Regions from separate parts of the Macrococcus brunensis genome, predicted to be linked through region 2. Evidence: riboswitches for the same ligand, from Rfam matches in the RefSeq annotation. Region 2 holds a riboswitch; the other holds the start of a gene.
The links. Region 2 has a riboswitch for thiamine pyrophosphate ahead of tenA (thiaminase II). Riboswitches for the same ligand answer to the same signal wherever they lie in the genome.

Region 1 (7,891 bases), 360 kb from region 2:
GCGGTCAGCTGGCTGCTGCTGCCCTAGATACGTATGAATTTGAAAGCCAGTATTTCCCTAAAGATTTCAGCAACCAGGAAATTGAAGACAAGGACTTACTTCGTCTGATTGAACACGACAAAATTATTGTAACACCGCATATCGCTTTTTATACAGATGTTGCTGTACAGAATCTGGTCGAAGGTGGTCTGAACGCAGCACTCGAAGTGATTCAGACAGGTACTTGCGAGACGCGACTCAACTAAAAATACGCCCGCCTATTTAAAGGCGGGCGTATTTTATTTTGCTAAATAATAACGAACGATATGCTCGAGCATGACTGGGAGTTCCTCAAATGCGCTCTTTGTGTTCAGTCTTTCCGTTACTTTGTGTGCGTCCTTACCGATCGGTCCGCAGTTAAAGACAGGCGCCTGAATCGCATGGATTTCTTCAAACGGAATATCATATGTTCGCTTAAAAGTAGGCGTGTTATCCGCATAGACTTTACCACTGCCGGCGCTATCGCTTAAACAATAGCTCAGATCGCTGATACCGTTGAAATAATGCAGGCGTTTACTCTCGCGGCCTAAACCTGCGGCTGCCGTTTTGACCTGTACTATTAAATCTTCAATCTCAGAATGATATGATGCATTGACTGCCGGGTAATACGGCGGAACAAAGAATGTAACCATCGCAGGCCCGATAGCTTTACAGTTTTTCATCAACTCATCCACCACTTGAATATTCTGCAGATAAAGTGCCGGCTCTTCTACCGCTTTGCTGATAATCAGCTCTACTTTATCACGGCCAAGCTGCTCGGTTGCCTGCTGCAGCAGTTCCGCATAAGTCAGTACTTTGATATCCAGTGTTCTCTCTACTTGTTCAAGTTCGAAGATTTGCTGATACGCTTGTTCGCACTTCTCTTTTGCTTCTTTGACAATCGTGTTGAACTGGCTGAAGACATCTGCTGCCGTCTGTTTGAATGAAAAGACATTATAAAGCGCGACAGAGCGAAACGGTGTCTGTACATCGTAATAATCCTTTAAGTCTTTATTCATGAGCGCAACAGGCAGAGGTGTCGCTTCGTCTTCAAAAGTCTCCTTGAAGTGGCGGTTATATTCCATCGTCTGATTGACAAAGTTCAGCATAAAGTTCGAACTGATGCCGTTCATCGGGGTCCCGACATGCGTCTCTTCTCCGTAACAAAGAACAGCAGGCATTAATTTGCCAATGGAACCGGAATAAACGTAATGCGCATTATCTGATGCCTGCTGCTGGAAAGTCGGCTCACTATTCAGATAGAGGACGATATCCAGCTTTTCTTTCTGAACAATGTCATGCAGTTTCATCATTGCTGTACGCATGCCAAGTGAGTTCACTTCTTCATCAGGCACTGTCATCAGCAGTAGATTGATATTCCATTCTTCAAGAATCGCTTTCTCAATCAATGACAGATGCAGCATCAATCCTGGCTTCATATCCATCGAACCTCGGCCAAAGAGATAATTACCGCTCGCCAGGTCTTCTTTCGCTGTCGCATTCAAGTAAGCATCGTCTTCTTTGAATAGTGCCGTAATTGCATCCATATCAAACGCCGCCTGTTCATAATCACCGAAGTCATCAATTCCGACTGTATCGTAATGACTGATCAGTACGATCGTTTTTCTGGACTTAGCTTTGTAGTGTGCCATCAGCGTATGTCGACCATCCCCAGTCGGCGCTAAAATGACCTGTTCTTCTCTCTCTTTAAAGTAAGGTAAATCCATCAGCATCTGTTGAATGAAGAATGGAAACTCCTTCTCTCCTTCTGACAATGTCACGCTATCAAACTGAACAATCTGCTTCAGAAGTGTTGCACGCGCTTCTGCACTTTGCCATAAACTCGTCATGTCTTATCCCCTTTCATATAGTTCCATCATAAGCCCTGGTCAAGAAAAGATAAAGTCCACTTTTTTTGTTATAATTTAACTATACTTCTATATAAGGGGATGAGAAGATGTCAAATGAAGGCTGTATAAAATGTGGTCACCAGGAAACCGTAACAAAGGATGTTTCTATGGCAGGGACAGGATTATCTAAACTGTTTGATATTGAGCATAATACGTTTACAGTAATTTCCTGCAAGAACTGTGGCTATACAGAATTTTATTCGAAGCAGACAAATGCAGGTATGAATATTATGGATCTATTCTTTAGTTAAAAAAACGGTAAAGGCCTCATCCTAAAATTTAGGATGAGGCCTTTTTTGATGGTTTTGTGTTCAGATTCTAAGTCAAGTCGAACAGCAAACTCCGTTGTTGTTCAACTTTTGAGCCAGGTCGAACAGCAAACACTGCGTACGCCCGCACTCCTTTTTACCTGACGTCTTCAAGCCCGGTCACCGGCAATATGCCCGCCAGCAGAAATGCACCCGCAACTACTGCTATCAGCCCAAAAATAAAGATGACATCATAAAAACTGAATGGTACACGGTAATAATAAGTCCGAGGGCCATCTTTAAATCCTTTTTTCTCCATCGCCACAGCGAGCCGGTGTGCTTTACGTATATTCTGACTCATCAGCGGAATAATCAGATGCTTGAGGCGTCTGATTCCTCTATACTGCTTCGGATCTATCATCTGGTAGCGCATCTTCAGTGAATTTCTGAGCTGAAAGAATGATTCTATCATTATCGGGACCATTCGTATCGCCGCCATAAAAGCATAGGCATACTTCGGTTTAACATTTAAATGCTGCATCAGACTATAGAAAATCATGACAATCCGTGTAGTAAATGCGATTGTCAGCCCGAGACAGCTCACTGTAATCGTTCTAAGTGACAGATGCAGTCCTCTGAAGAGACTCTCCGTCGTAATATGGATAATACCCCATTTAAAAAGTGTATGACTCCCGTCCCCGTAAAAAATCATGAAAAGTGAAGAAGTGACGCTAAACAGTGCAATTACCGAGAAAAGCGGCAGGACAATCTTCAGCCGTGTCCCGGAAAAAAGCAGCATAAAAGAGAACATCAACAGCGCCATATAAAGCATGACGTCGAAGCGATGAATGAAGATGACCAGAAAGAAGAGCAGGACACCTGCTATCATCTTCGTCAGGATGTTGACATGGTCCATCATCGTGATGCGTGTCTTAAACTGTTCATACATGAGCTGCACCTACTTCTTTCAACTGATTCTCCGTTACATGAAAGCGTCGCGTCGGATAGCGTTCCACAATATGCGGGTCATGGGTCACCATCATCACCGTCTGCCCCTGCTGCACCCGCTCCTTAAAAAGTGTCAGCAGCTGGAACGTATTATGACTATCCAGTCCGAACGTCGGTTCATCGAGCAGAATGATATCTGCCGGGGAACTGAGGGCTGTTGCGACACTCAGCCGTCTTTTCTGTCCCATCGAAAGTTCAAAAGGATGCTGGTCTCTGACATGCTTAAGCTGCAGTAGCTCTAACATCTGCATCGTCTTGTCGCGTGCTGTTTCCTTATTCTGATGGTAGTAGTTGACGTAGACTTCATCATAGACGCTATTCTGGATGAACTGCAGCTCCGGATTCTGATAGACCAGATAAAAATGAGCGGCAGCATCGCGGACTGTTTTCAGTCTGATGTCCACGTAATACATCACACCCTCATACGGAACCATCTGCAGCATTGATTCAAGCAGTGTCGTCTTCCCTGTACCATTCTGGCCGGTAATGACAATCCACTCTCCTAAACCAATCTGCAGCTCCTCTACTGCGTACAATGCTTTTTTACCACGCTTAATCATGCCATTCTTGTAGCTGAATAACGGTACGGATTCCACTTTATCCTCAAGCGACGACGGTGCATGCTGCCAGGCATTCGGATGCCAGATACCATAATCCGAGAGCAGCGATTCATAGTGCTCTAAAATATAGGACGGTGCACCTTGCTGCACGATCTCACCTTGTTCGTTCATCACGATTACACGGTCAACATGCTGCCAGATATGCTCGACTTTATGTTCTACAATCACTACGGTCTGATCATGCCACAGACTAATCAACAGTGACCAGAGCTGTTCTGTCGCTTCAGTATCAAGCATAGCGGAAGGCTCGTCTAAGAAGAGTGTATCAGCCTGCTGAAGCAAAGTCCCTGCTATCGCCAGTTTCTGTTTCATGCCACCACTCAGCTGGTTGATAAGCTGACTTTTATCGACATTCAAGTTTACTTCACGAAGAGCATGTTCTATACGCTGATCCATCTCACCTGCCGGCACTTGTCTGTTTTCCAGAATAAAGGCCAGTTCTTCGTACACTTTCGGCATACAGAACTGACTATCAGGATCCTGAAAAATAACAGCAGCACTCGGATCAATCAGACGTTCTTCGTACTTCATCGGCAGGTCTATCAATTCAGGTACAATGCCTGCCAGCACATTGAGCAACGTGCTTTTACCGCAGCCGGAAGGTCCAAGCAGCAATACTTTTTCCTTTTCTTTGATGTCAATCGATAACCCGTCAAATATCTTATCCTTAACCCCGGGATATTTCAGCCGTAGATCTGTTACTTTAAGTTTAGAGTGCGTCATAATCTTCCTGTGATGCAGAACGGAATAGACGTGTGACACCGGTCTGATCAAGCGCTTTGACGAGTATATAAGGGAGAATACCCGCCAGCACGGCTCCGCTGATTACACGAAATACAATGAAAAGAATTAAGTTCCACGCTGCAACTTCACTCATATAACCGTAGAAATAGTCGATTGGCAAGCTGATCAAAGCAGCTGCGACACCCGCTAATATACATACCATCACACTGCGAGAACGATATCTGAATGCCATGAATACAAGCTCACAGGCAAGACCCTGCAGTAAAGCAAAGACAAATGTCGGGATATCAAATTTCCCCATGATAATCGTCTCACCGGCACCAGCTGCAAACTCAGCCAGTAGTGCAATACCGAATTTCGGTACAATCAAGTAAGCGACAACAGCTGCAGCAAACCACATACCATAAGTCAGCTGTTCAACATGAACACCAAGCGGTTTAACGGCTTCATAGGGCAGCCACCACAAATTATAGATAAAACCAAAAATCACTGCGACAAGCACTGTTACTAAAATATCTGATAACGTCAAACCTTTTCTCATTCCAATATCCTCCTCAACAAAAAACACGCAACCATCACAAGATGATTGCGCGTCAAAAAAGACATAGAAAAATAAAATCTATACACTTTCCTCCGCTAGCATCAACTAGATCAGGTTCAAAGGGTTCGAGATTATCTCGTCTCAGTTACAATAACACCCCTAGTGTTTCTGTTATGTATTTGTATTTAAACTGTATACTTGTCCGGAATTAAAGTCAATAACATTTCCTGAGAAATAAAAAAAGCGATACCGAAGTATCGCTTCATATTAATCGCGGTAAACCGTTCTTTCTGCCACACCGCGCGCTTTATCTTTTTTGTTATAACCCAGCATAAAGTATGCTGCTGTCACGATTGCAAGGAAGATAAAACCGATAATAACAGATATACGAGTATCCGGATTGATCAGCATGAAAAATAATACTAATACCAGGAATCCGATTGTCAGCCAGTTCGTCACTGGTGCGCCCGGCATCTTGAATGGATGATCTTTAATCAGTTCCGGATGTTTCTTTCTAAACTGCATATGACTGATCAGAATCATGAACCATGGTACCATACCTGGCAGGATTGATGCGCTATAGACATAGACAAAAATTTTATCCGCCCCTGGAATCACGACATTGAGGATAACGCCCAGGAAGATACCGATTGCAATAGCAAGAACTGCATAGAATGGCACGCCTGTTTTTAAGACTTTACCGAAGATAGCTGGCATTTTGCCTTCTTGTGCCAAAGTGTAGACCATACGACTTGAACTGAAGATACCTGCATTGCATCCCGACATTGCAGCGGTGATAACAACGAAGTTAATCAGACCCGCTGCGACTGTGATACCAATTTTAGCGAATGTTGCTACGAACGGGCTGCCGATTGTACCTAATTGATCCCATGGATAAACAGTAACGATAACGAAGATAGCACCAATATAGAAAATCAGAATACGCCATACAATGCTGTTAACTGCTTTTTGAATATTTTTTTGAGGATCTTTTGTTTCACCAGCTGTAATTCCGATTAACTCAACTCCTTGATAAGCACCGACTACGATAGAAAGTGCAAACAAGAAACCTGTCAATCCATTCGGGAAGAATCCACCATGTTCAGTTAAGTTGCCAAAACCAATAGGATTTCCACCGTTACCAAAACCGAATAAAATAACGCCTAATCCCGCAACGATCATCAGAATAATTGTGACAACTTTAATCATCGCAAACCAGAATTCAAACTCACCGAATGCTTTTACAGATGCTAAGTTCGCAACAGCGAGTGTCACGACTACGATCAGACCTGGAATCCAAGTCGGTAATTCCGGCCACCAGTACTGCATATACTGACCGACGGCGATAACTTCACTCATCCCAACAACAACCCACTGGAATATATTACTCCAGGCAGTTGCATAACCCGCTGCCGGATGAATGTAATCATTTGCATACTGAGCGAATGAACCTGTCGTTGGATAAAGATAAACCATTTCTCCCATTGCGCGCATGATGAAGAATAAGAAAATACCAGCTACTAAATACGCAATGAGTGCAGATGGTCCTGCCCAGTTAATAACACTGGAAGCCCCCATAAATAATCCAACACCAATTGTTCCGCCGAGTGCAATCATCTGGACCTGACGTGAGCTCAGTCCTCTGTGTAATTGATTGTCTTCCATTACTTTTACCTCTTTCCTTTATATAAGTGAAATATTTATTTTCTCTGTTATTATACAGCAATTTCACAAGTTGTAAATCACAAATTCATCGCTTTTAAGCAATAAAGCAAATAATTTTCTAAATATTCTTTGAATTTGTAATAGCTTGGTATAAAAGTATTTATAAAATATGAATTATGCATATAAATAGATTTTAATAAAATAAAATATTAATAAATACAGAAAAAAATACCAAATTTCACAAATAAATGGTGAGATTGTGATATTTAAAATACCGTTATTATATAACAGAAAGACATAAAAAAATCGGAAGCAAATTTGCTTCCGATAACTTTATTTAATTAAAGCACACGTCTGATCAATGTTTTAAGAGGTGGCATTTTTTCAAGTTTACCTTCTTCAAGTAATGAACGGATTTCAAACTTAGCATAACCCAGCATCTCATCAAAGACGATTTGACCTGGCAGCGGTGCTGCATCCTGATCAACATAAACATTGACAATAACAGGCTTATTAGCCGCTTTTGCCTGCTGCATAGCTGGTGCAAGTTCTTCCGGTTTTGTGACATTGATACCCATACCGCCACAGCTTTCAGCAAACTTAGCATAATCGATATCTGCTAAGTTAATAGCGTATTCCAGCTCTCCTGCAGCCTGCTGTTCATACTTGATGAATGATAACTGCTGGTTATTCATAACAACTACAATCATCGGCAGGTTGTAATAGACAGCAGTGACAAAGTCCTGCATGACCATTGAGAAGCCACCGTCACCGGCAATTGCAATCGCCTGACGCTCTGGGAAAGCAATCTTAGAAGCGATTGCGCCCGGTAACGCACAGCCCATTGTTCCGAGCCAAGCAGAAGTAATAAATTTATTTTGGTGATCTAATCTTAAATACCTTGTACTCCATACTGTTGAAGTACCGACATCAATTGAGAATGTTGCATCGGGCTCAGCAATTTTTTCGATTTCGGCCATCACGCGTTCTGGACGGATAGGTGTAGAGTCTTTCATCCGGTCTTCTTCTAGCCACTTGTTCCAGTTCACCATATTTTCCTGACATGCTTCAAGGAATGGACGACGTCCAACCGCTTCACAAGCCTGTGTCAACTCTGGCAGAATATCTTTTGCATGT
Region 2 (7,891 bases):
TTGATAAATGCCGTTTTAAAAAACAGGTGACGCCTGGTGATACGTTGAGATTAGAAGTAGAGATCTCTAAAATTAAAGGGCCTATCGGTAAAGGAACTGCAACAGCAACAGTAGACGGCGCAGTAGCCTGCAGCTGTGAAATTACATTTGCATTAACAGATGCTAAAGAATAATGAAACCCCTTGTCACATCTTAAAGTGTGACAGGGGGCTTTTGTTTAAAGTGAAATTTTATTCAGTCTTTTTCTCTTAAAATAGGTTTAGAGACCATCATGCGATTAAATGTGCTAATCAATTCATCACCTGTTAACTCATCTTCAACAAGTTGCTCAAGCAGCTGCTCTGCATAAGCCTGTCTTGGTGTATAAATATGACATTCAAAAATAACAGAAATATGGTCATTTAATTCTTTGATATTTTTAATAGTTGCTTCAAACAAGGCTGGATCATTGGAGGCGCGCGTGATGACAACTCTTGTGTCCAGCACGGTGTGGTTTTGCTGATAGGCTTCCATTGTTTCTTTATGTATACGATCAATCAAGATTTCCAGCAGCCAGCCTGTACCACTGTTCTCCTTATTAATGATGACTCCATCATGTACGGTGAACTCATGTGTGGTCTCATTTTCTACAATCTGAAACCTGAGTGCTTTAAATGTTTTCATGGATCCATCCTCCTTTCATTCATTATATAGTTTGCCTGAATTTAATTCAAAAAGTTATCGATTTTCCTGAAATGTCAGTAATAAGTCGCAGTTTTTTATCAAATACAAGTAATTTATCAGAATCTGCACTACCTGAGCCGCAGAAAAATAAAAACGGTGATTTTTCAATTTATTTCAGTCAGGTTATAGTGAGTTTAGAAAGGAGGTGACACATGATCAATAAAGTTGTGCTCGTTGGACGCCTGGCGAATGCGCCTAAAACCAACCAACATTCCAGTAAAAATAGCGTACAGTGCGTCACATTCCCTATTGCGATTGAACGGGGGTATAAACCTCGCGATGAGCAAGCTCAGACAGTAGATTTCCTGCACTGTAAAGCTTTCAACAAAACAGCGGCGAATATATTACAATATTGTCGTAAAGGCTCAACAGTTTGTGTGACGGGTCAGATCCACAGCAACCGTTACCAGAAACCAGGAGAAGATAAACCACAGTATTTTACAGAAATTCTGATTGAAAGCATCAAGTTTCTGCCTAATTTTGGTGCCATTAAAACAGGTGATATACTCCCTCAGACACCTGATGAAATCTGGAGTGAACTATCAGATGCCGAAAAAACACATACGATTCTGCTGGCTAAAGAAAAATTAGTAAAACAGATGATTGCTGATCAGAATACAGCACCCATCGAGACCGAACCAGTTAAAGTCATTACTGATGATGAAAGTCATGAGTTACTGAAATCACTTGATACATTAACGAATGATACGCCACAGGAAAAAGCTGAAGACGAAACAAAGGAAGCAGCTGTACTCTCATAAGACATCCTTCTTACTCACACCCCACTCGCCCTTTCAAACGTGCTGTCTGGAAGGGTTTTTTATTTTGATATCATTTTGTAATGCTAACGTAATTTAAAGAGCCGACTTATCATTTTTCTGTAACCATAGAAATCATAAAGCGTGCTAAAGTAATATCAAGATTAAACAAAGACGGGAGACAACACAGAAATGAATAGATTATCAGTCATTGTCGGTGCTGTCATTTTGTCTGGCATTGTAGCAACAACGAATGCTGAAGCAAAAATGCAAAATTTGCAGATGGATGAATCGGTTTGGTCAATTACAGATAAATATGATAGAACGATTGAGAACATAGAAAAAATCAACGCGGTTGATACCACTCTAATTACACCTAATCCGAAAGTAGAAGTCCTTGTAAATGGAAAATACAAAGTGATTAAGGGCGATACAATACCAGAAATAGCCGACAAGTGTGATGTATCAGTTAAACAGATCCATCATTTAAATCATATAACAGAAGAACAAAAGTTGACTGAAGGTCGCACACTTCAAGTGAATGAGAACTGAAATTAACCCTCTGAGTTAATTTCTTTTTTTATAAAAAGAATCCAATCATAACTTTTTGTAACGATAGCGTAATATTACGCTTTTATTTTATATATATCTGTAACCTATGAAATATTTTATTCTGATATATTGTTATTAATGAAAAAAGACCATCCCTAGGAGGAAAACATTTATGAAAAAAGTATTGGCGGCATCGACTGCAGTAGCGGTAGCAGGATCTTTCGTAGCAACAGCAAATGCAGCAGAGTACACAGTTAAATCTGGAGATACACTTTGGGCGATTTCACAGCAATATGGTACTTCAGTTGCAAATCTTAAAGCTGAAAATGGTTTAACTTCTAATCTGATCTTACCGAAACAAGTTTTAAAAATTAATGAAAAAGCTGTTAAAGCGGAAAATCATGATACAACAGTCTATCATATCGTTGCAGGCGATACTTTAGGGAAAATCGCTGCTCAGTTCAATGTAACAGTAGCAGATCTTAAAGCCTGGAATAACTTATCATCTGATTTAATCATTGCAGGTAAAACTCTAGTAGTGGGTGGTCAACAAGCAGCACCAGTAAAAACATACCAGGCGCCAGTACAGCAGGCGGCACCAGTAAAAACATATCAGGCACCAGCACAGCAGGCGGCACCAGTAAAAACATACCAGGCGCCAGTACAGCAGGCAGCACCAGTGAAAACATATCAGGCACCAGCTCAACAAGCTCCAGCATATCAAGCGCCTAAAGCAGCGACAACTCAAACTTCAGCTGCTTCATACGCTACAAATTCAAGCGTAGATGCTCATTTAAAATTAATTATGCAACGTGAATCAGGCGGTAACCCACGTGCGGTCAACCCAGCTGGTTACTACGGTTTATTCCAGTTTTCACCAACAACTTGGGCTGCTGTCGGCGGCACAGGTAACCCGGCTAATGCTTCTGTTGAAGAACAATGGAAACGTGCTCGCATCCTTTATACACAATACGGTGCACAGCACTGGAGCACAGCTTACTAATCATTCAAGACTATCTGCGGATAGTCTTTTTTTATTTGCATTCAAACCTTGAGTTCTATATGCTTAACATAACAATATATCTATTACTGCTAGGGGTGCCTGATGGCTGAGATGACGATGTCAAACCCTTTACCTGATCTAGATAATGCTAGCGTAGGAAAGCGGTCGTGCTTAAAGACCTTTTTCTGCAGAAATAGGTCTTTTTTATTTTGAAGGAGGAATCACTATGTTTACAGATGAACTACAACAGGAAGCGGCGCCTATTATTGATGCCATTTATCATGATCCTTTTATTAAAGGTATCATCAACGGGGATATTTCGAAGGATGCGATTCGTCATTATTTGAAAGCAGATCACCTCTATTTAAATGAATTTGCTAAAATCTATAGTCTCTTAATTGCGAAATTAGATGATAAAGAAGATATACGTTTTCTGCTCGAGCAGATTGACTTTGTCGTCAACGGCGAAGTGACTGCCCATTATACGATGGCAGATTATGTCGGGGAGGACTATGCATCGATTATCGAAGGCGGCGAGTGGTATCCGGCGAGCGATCACTATATCAAACATATGTACTACAATGCTTTTAAATATGATGATGCAAGTTTCACCATCTGTGCGATGGCCCCTTGTCCTTATGTTTACCAACAGCTGGCTTTAAAAATAAAAGAAAATCATGATTTAATAGGTAATCCTTTAAAAGACTGGGTGGATTTCTATGCGGTGAATATGGATGAGTTGATGGGTCATCTGAACCGCTGGGTCAATCGTTTTGCTGAAACAACGACCGAGCAGAATAAAGCTATTTTAAGACGTAATTTCCTTGAAAGCTGTGTTCACGAAAGAAGATTTTTCGCGATGTCATATCATCAGGAGAAATGGAATGTTTAAAACAGCACTCTCTATTGCAGGAACAGATCCGACTGGCGGCGCCGGTACAATTGTTGATGTTAAAGTCTTTCAGTCAAGAGGTGTTTACGGGATGAGCGCCATTACCAGTATCGTCGCTCAGAATACGCGCGGCGTACAGCAGGTCTTTGACCAGCCGGTGCATGTTCTGGAAGCTCAGCTTGAGAGCATCTATAGTGATATTGTGCCGGACGCTGTTAAAACAGGCATGCTTGCATCAAGTGAAGTCATGGATGTCGTAAGACCTTATATCGAGAAGCACCGTATTCCTTATGTCATTGATCCGGTCATGGTTGCAAAAAGCGGTGACGATCTGCTGGATGATGCAGGAAAGAACGCGGTACGCTATAAACTGCTGGATCTCGCAACAGTAGCTACACCAAACTTGCCGGAACTGGAACGTATTTTGAATATGAAGGTCGAAACGAGAAGTGATATCGACCGCGCCGGTCACATCTTTCTGAATGAAATCGGTAGTCAGTCTGTCATCGTAAAAGGGGGACATATGGAGGGCGATGCCATTGATTATCTTTTTACCAAAAAGGGTGTCACTGAGCTGCCAGCCAAAAGAATCGCGACTCATCATACACACGGCACGGGCTGCACGTTCAGCGCTGTCATTACAGCGGAACTTGCGAAAGGCCGCTCTATAGAAGACAGTGTCAGAACGGCTAAAGCCTATATCACGAGCGCGATTCTTAACAACCCGGGACTCGGCCACGGTAATGGACCGGTCAATCATTTCAGCTATCAGGAGGAAGAATATGAGACTCAATCAAATCAGACAAAATAATCCCCTTATCATCTGCCTGACGAATGATGTCGTCAAGAACTTCACTGCTAATGGTCTACTGGCGCTTGGTGCGAGTCCGGCTATGGCGACGGAAGTCGAAGAGCTGGAAGATTTTATTAAGCATGCAGGGGCAGTCCTTATCAATATCGGCTCACTGACTAAAGAAAGTATGCCTTCCATGGAAAAAGCGGCAGAAGCAGCAAATAAGTTTGGCGTTCCAGTCGTTCTGGATCCAGTTGCCTGCAGCGCGACAGCATTTAGAAAAAATTTCTGTCTGAAACTTATCGAGAACTATGATATCAGTGTCATCCGAGGCAATGCGTCAGAGCTAAAAGGGCTGATTGAAGAGGCGACAATGAAAGGGACGGATAGTGACTTATCACTTGATACAGTCGCAATCGCACAGGTAGCAGGTGGGCAGCTGGAGACTGCGGTAATCGTGACAGGCGCGCAGGATGCTGTTTATGCACAGGGCAAGGTGAAAAAGCTGTCGAACGGCACGGAGATGCTGACTAAAGTCACGGGCGGAGGATGTTTATTAGGGGCAATTGTATCCGCTTTTATATATAATGAGGTTGAACCGACATTAGATGATTTAGTCGAAGCTGTCTCTTATTACAATGTTGCAGCTGAGCGTGCTGAATCACTTGATAATGGCACTTTGCCGGGCCATTTTCAGATCAATCTGCTGGATATGTTGAACAGCATAGATGAAAATGACGTAGCAGAGAATATGCGAGTGGAAGAAGTGAGCTAATTGGAATTTAAGCGTGAGATGTTACAACTATATTTTATTTGCGGTACCAATAATACTGAAGATATTGAAACGGTTCTTGAAGAAGCCTTAAAAGCAGGCATCACTTTGTTTCAATTCAGAGAAAAAGGGACAGGCGCATTAGCTGGGGAAGAAAAAAAACAGATGGCACTCAAATTAAAAGCGCTGTGTGCGGCATACAGCGTACCTTTTATTATCAATGATGACTGGCAGCTGGCGCTTGATGTTGATGCAGATGGTATTCATCTGGGTCAGGATGATGACAAGATTGCAGACATCATTGAAAAGTTTCCGAATAAAATCATCGGGCTTTCTGTCAGCAATTTTGAGGAATACGATCAATCTGACTTAGCGCATGTGGATTATATCGGTGTGGGACCTGTCTATGAAACAAGTTCAAAAAATGATGCGAAACGTCCCGGCGGCATCGAACTGATTCGTAAGATGCGTCTCTACGATGAACAGATTCCGATTGTCGCGATTGGCGGTATTACAAATCGTAACTGCGAGATGATACTGAAAGCAGGCGCAGACGGCATCTCGACCATTTCTTCAATCGCTGCCAGTTCCAACATTGAACAAGATGTGAAGAATTATCTGGATTATTACAAATAAACGAGTTCCCTAGTTTAATCAGCACATAAAATGTGTTAAAATAACCTCTATGTGAAGAATACTATGAGGTGAAGAAATGAAGAAAAAGGCATTGATGCCATTATTGTTCGGTATTATTATATTTTTAGCGGGCTGTGATTATTCCAAAGAGTCTAATCGTACAGGCTTCTTTTATGATACGTTTGTACATCCACTGGATTTACTGATTCACTGGCTGGGTGCCAATATGGGTCATAACTATGGTCTTGCGATTATCGCGATTACGTTAATTGTGCGTCTTGCATTGTTCCCGTTCATGATGCGTACTTATAAGAACCAGAGTGTCATGAAAGAAAAAATGAACCTGATTCAGCCGCAGTTAAAAGCGATACAGGAAAAATCAAAACATGCACGTACACAAGAAGAGAAAATGGCTGCCAATCAGGAAATGATGGCACTGTATAAAGACAATAACATCAATCCACTTAATATGGGTTGTCTGCCTCTGTTAATTCAGCTGCCGATTGTTACAGGTCTCTTCTATGTTCTTAAATATCCATCAGGTGGCGGAATTACGCAGTATCCTGACTTCTTATGGTTTAAACTGACAGAGCCGGATATTTTAATGACTATTATCGCAGGTATTGTCTATGCGGCTCAGGCCTTTGTCTCTATGCAGAATATTCCTGATGAGCAGAAAGCACAAATGCGTATGATGATGTTCATTTCACCGATTATGATCATCTGGATGTCTTACATCTCTCCAGCAGCACTCCCATTATACTGGGCAGTCGGTGGGGCATTCCTTGTCCTGCAAACATGGTTAGGGAATAAGTTCTACAAACAGAAAGTTCATGAAGAAATGAAACCTCTTATCGATGCGCATGAAGAGAACCAGGAAAAAGTAGTGAGAAACACACAAGTTAAAGCGAAAAAGAAAAAAAGATAGTTTTCAATCACCGTCAAAATGACGGTGATTTTTTTTAATTGTTACTTCATCCATTTAATGCAGCAAAAAAACATAGAGAATTATCTGAATAGTATGTTAAAATTTATATGGTAGTTGAAAGGGGTTTCATATATGGACATTAAATATATTAATGAAAATGCGATTGCATGTGTGTTTGAAGAGACAATCAGCGAGCAAGTGAATCAACAGGTGCTGGCATTAAAACACGCATTTGAAACACAGCAAGTGGATGGAATTGAAGAAATCATTGCTTCTTATCATACGCTTGTCATTTATTTTAATGATTCAATCACGCATGATGTCCTGGTTGAGAAAATTAAAAGTCTGGATATCAATAGTCAGATGAAGCGAACGGCGAAAGTCTATACGATTCCTGTTTGTTATGACTATGGACTGGATATGGATGAACTGGCAGAGTACTGTGGGCTGACGCCGCAGGAAGTGGTTGAACGTCATACTTCCAGACGATATCTGATCTACATGTTAGGTTTTATGCCAGGGTTTCCATTCCTCGGCGGACTGGATGCGTCCATCGCTAAGCCGAGAAAAGAGACACCTCGTAAAGAAATACCAGCAGGCTCTGTGGGTATCGCCAATGAACAGACAGGCATGTATCCTCTTGCATCACCAGGTGGCTGGAATATTATCGGCCGGACACCTGTCACTTTATTTGATGCAGATCGTACACCTGCTGTTTTTTATGAAGCGGGGGACTATATTCAGTTTAAAGCAATCAGCAAAGAAGAATATACGGCAATAGAGCAAGATGCCGAGTACAAAATCGAAGTAAAGGAGGTTGAAGCATGAGTTTAA

Region 1: it holds a riboswitch for thiamine pyrophosphate, as region 2 does, so the genes downstream of both, MGG13_RS00470 (ECF transporter S component) here and tenA (thiaminase II) in region 2, are expected to answer to the same signal.

What each region holds. Positions count from the first base shown of each region.
Region 1 is NZ_CP092179.1:91,053-98,943, reverse strand. Features, by position in the region: gene MGG13_RS00495 (D-2-hydroxyacid dehydrogenase) at 1-245, shown strand, start outside; gene MGG13_RS00490 (M20/M25/M40 family metallo-hydrolase) at 279-1,868, opposite strand; gene MGG13_RS00485 (zinc ribbon domain-containing protein) at 1,976-2,179, shown strand; gene MGG13_RS00480 (energy-coupling factor transporter transmembrane component T family protein) at 2,334-3,125, opposite strand; gene MGG13_RS00475 (ABC transporter ATP-binding protein) at 3,118-4,527, opposite strand; gene MGG13_RS00470 (ECF transporter S component) at 4,514-5,089, opposite strand; TPP riboswitch at 5,160-5,260, opposite strand; gene MGG13_RS00465 (amino acid permease) at 5,357-6,754, opposite strand; gene MGG13_RS00460 (pyruvate oxidase) at 7,096-7,891, opposite strand, start outside.
Region 2 is NZ_CP092179.1:1,857,706-1,865,596, reverse strand. Features, by position in the region: gene fabZ (3-hydroxyacyl-ACP dehydratase FabZ) at 1-173, shown strand, start outside; gene MGG13_RS09875 (YwpF-like family protein) at 235-663, opposite strand; gene MGG13_RS09870 (single-stranded DNA-binding protein) at 876-1,484, shown strand; gene MGG13_RS09865 (LysM peptidoglycan-binding domain-containing protein) at 1,674-2,033, shown strand; gene MGG13_RS09860 (transglycosylase family protein) at 2,206-3,036, shown strand; TPP riboswitch at 3,118-3,213, shown strand; gene tenA (thiaminase II) at 3,263-3,928, shown strand; gene thiD (bifunctional hydroxymethylpyrimidine kinase/phosphomethylpyrimidine kinase) at 3,921-4,739, shown strand; gene thiM (hydroxyethylthiazole kinase) at 4,711-5,496, shown strand; gene thiE (thiamine phosphate synthase) at 5,497-6,129, shown strand; gene yidC (membrane protein insertase YidC) at 6,206-7,057, shown strand; gene pxpB (5-oxoprolinase subunit PxpB) at 7,190-7,885, shown strand; gene MGG13_RS09825 (5-oxoprolinase subunit C family protein) at 7,882-7,891, shown strand, end outside.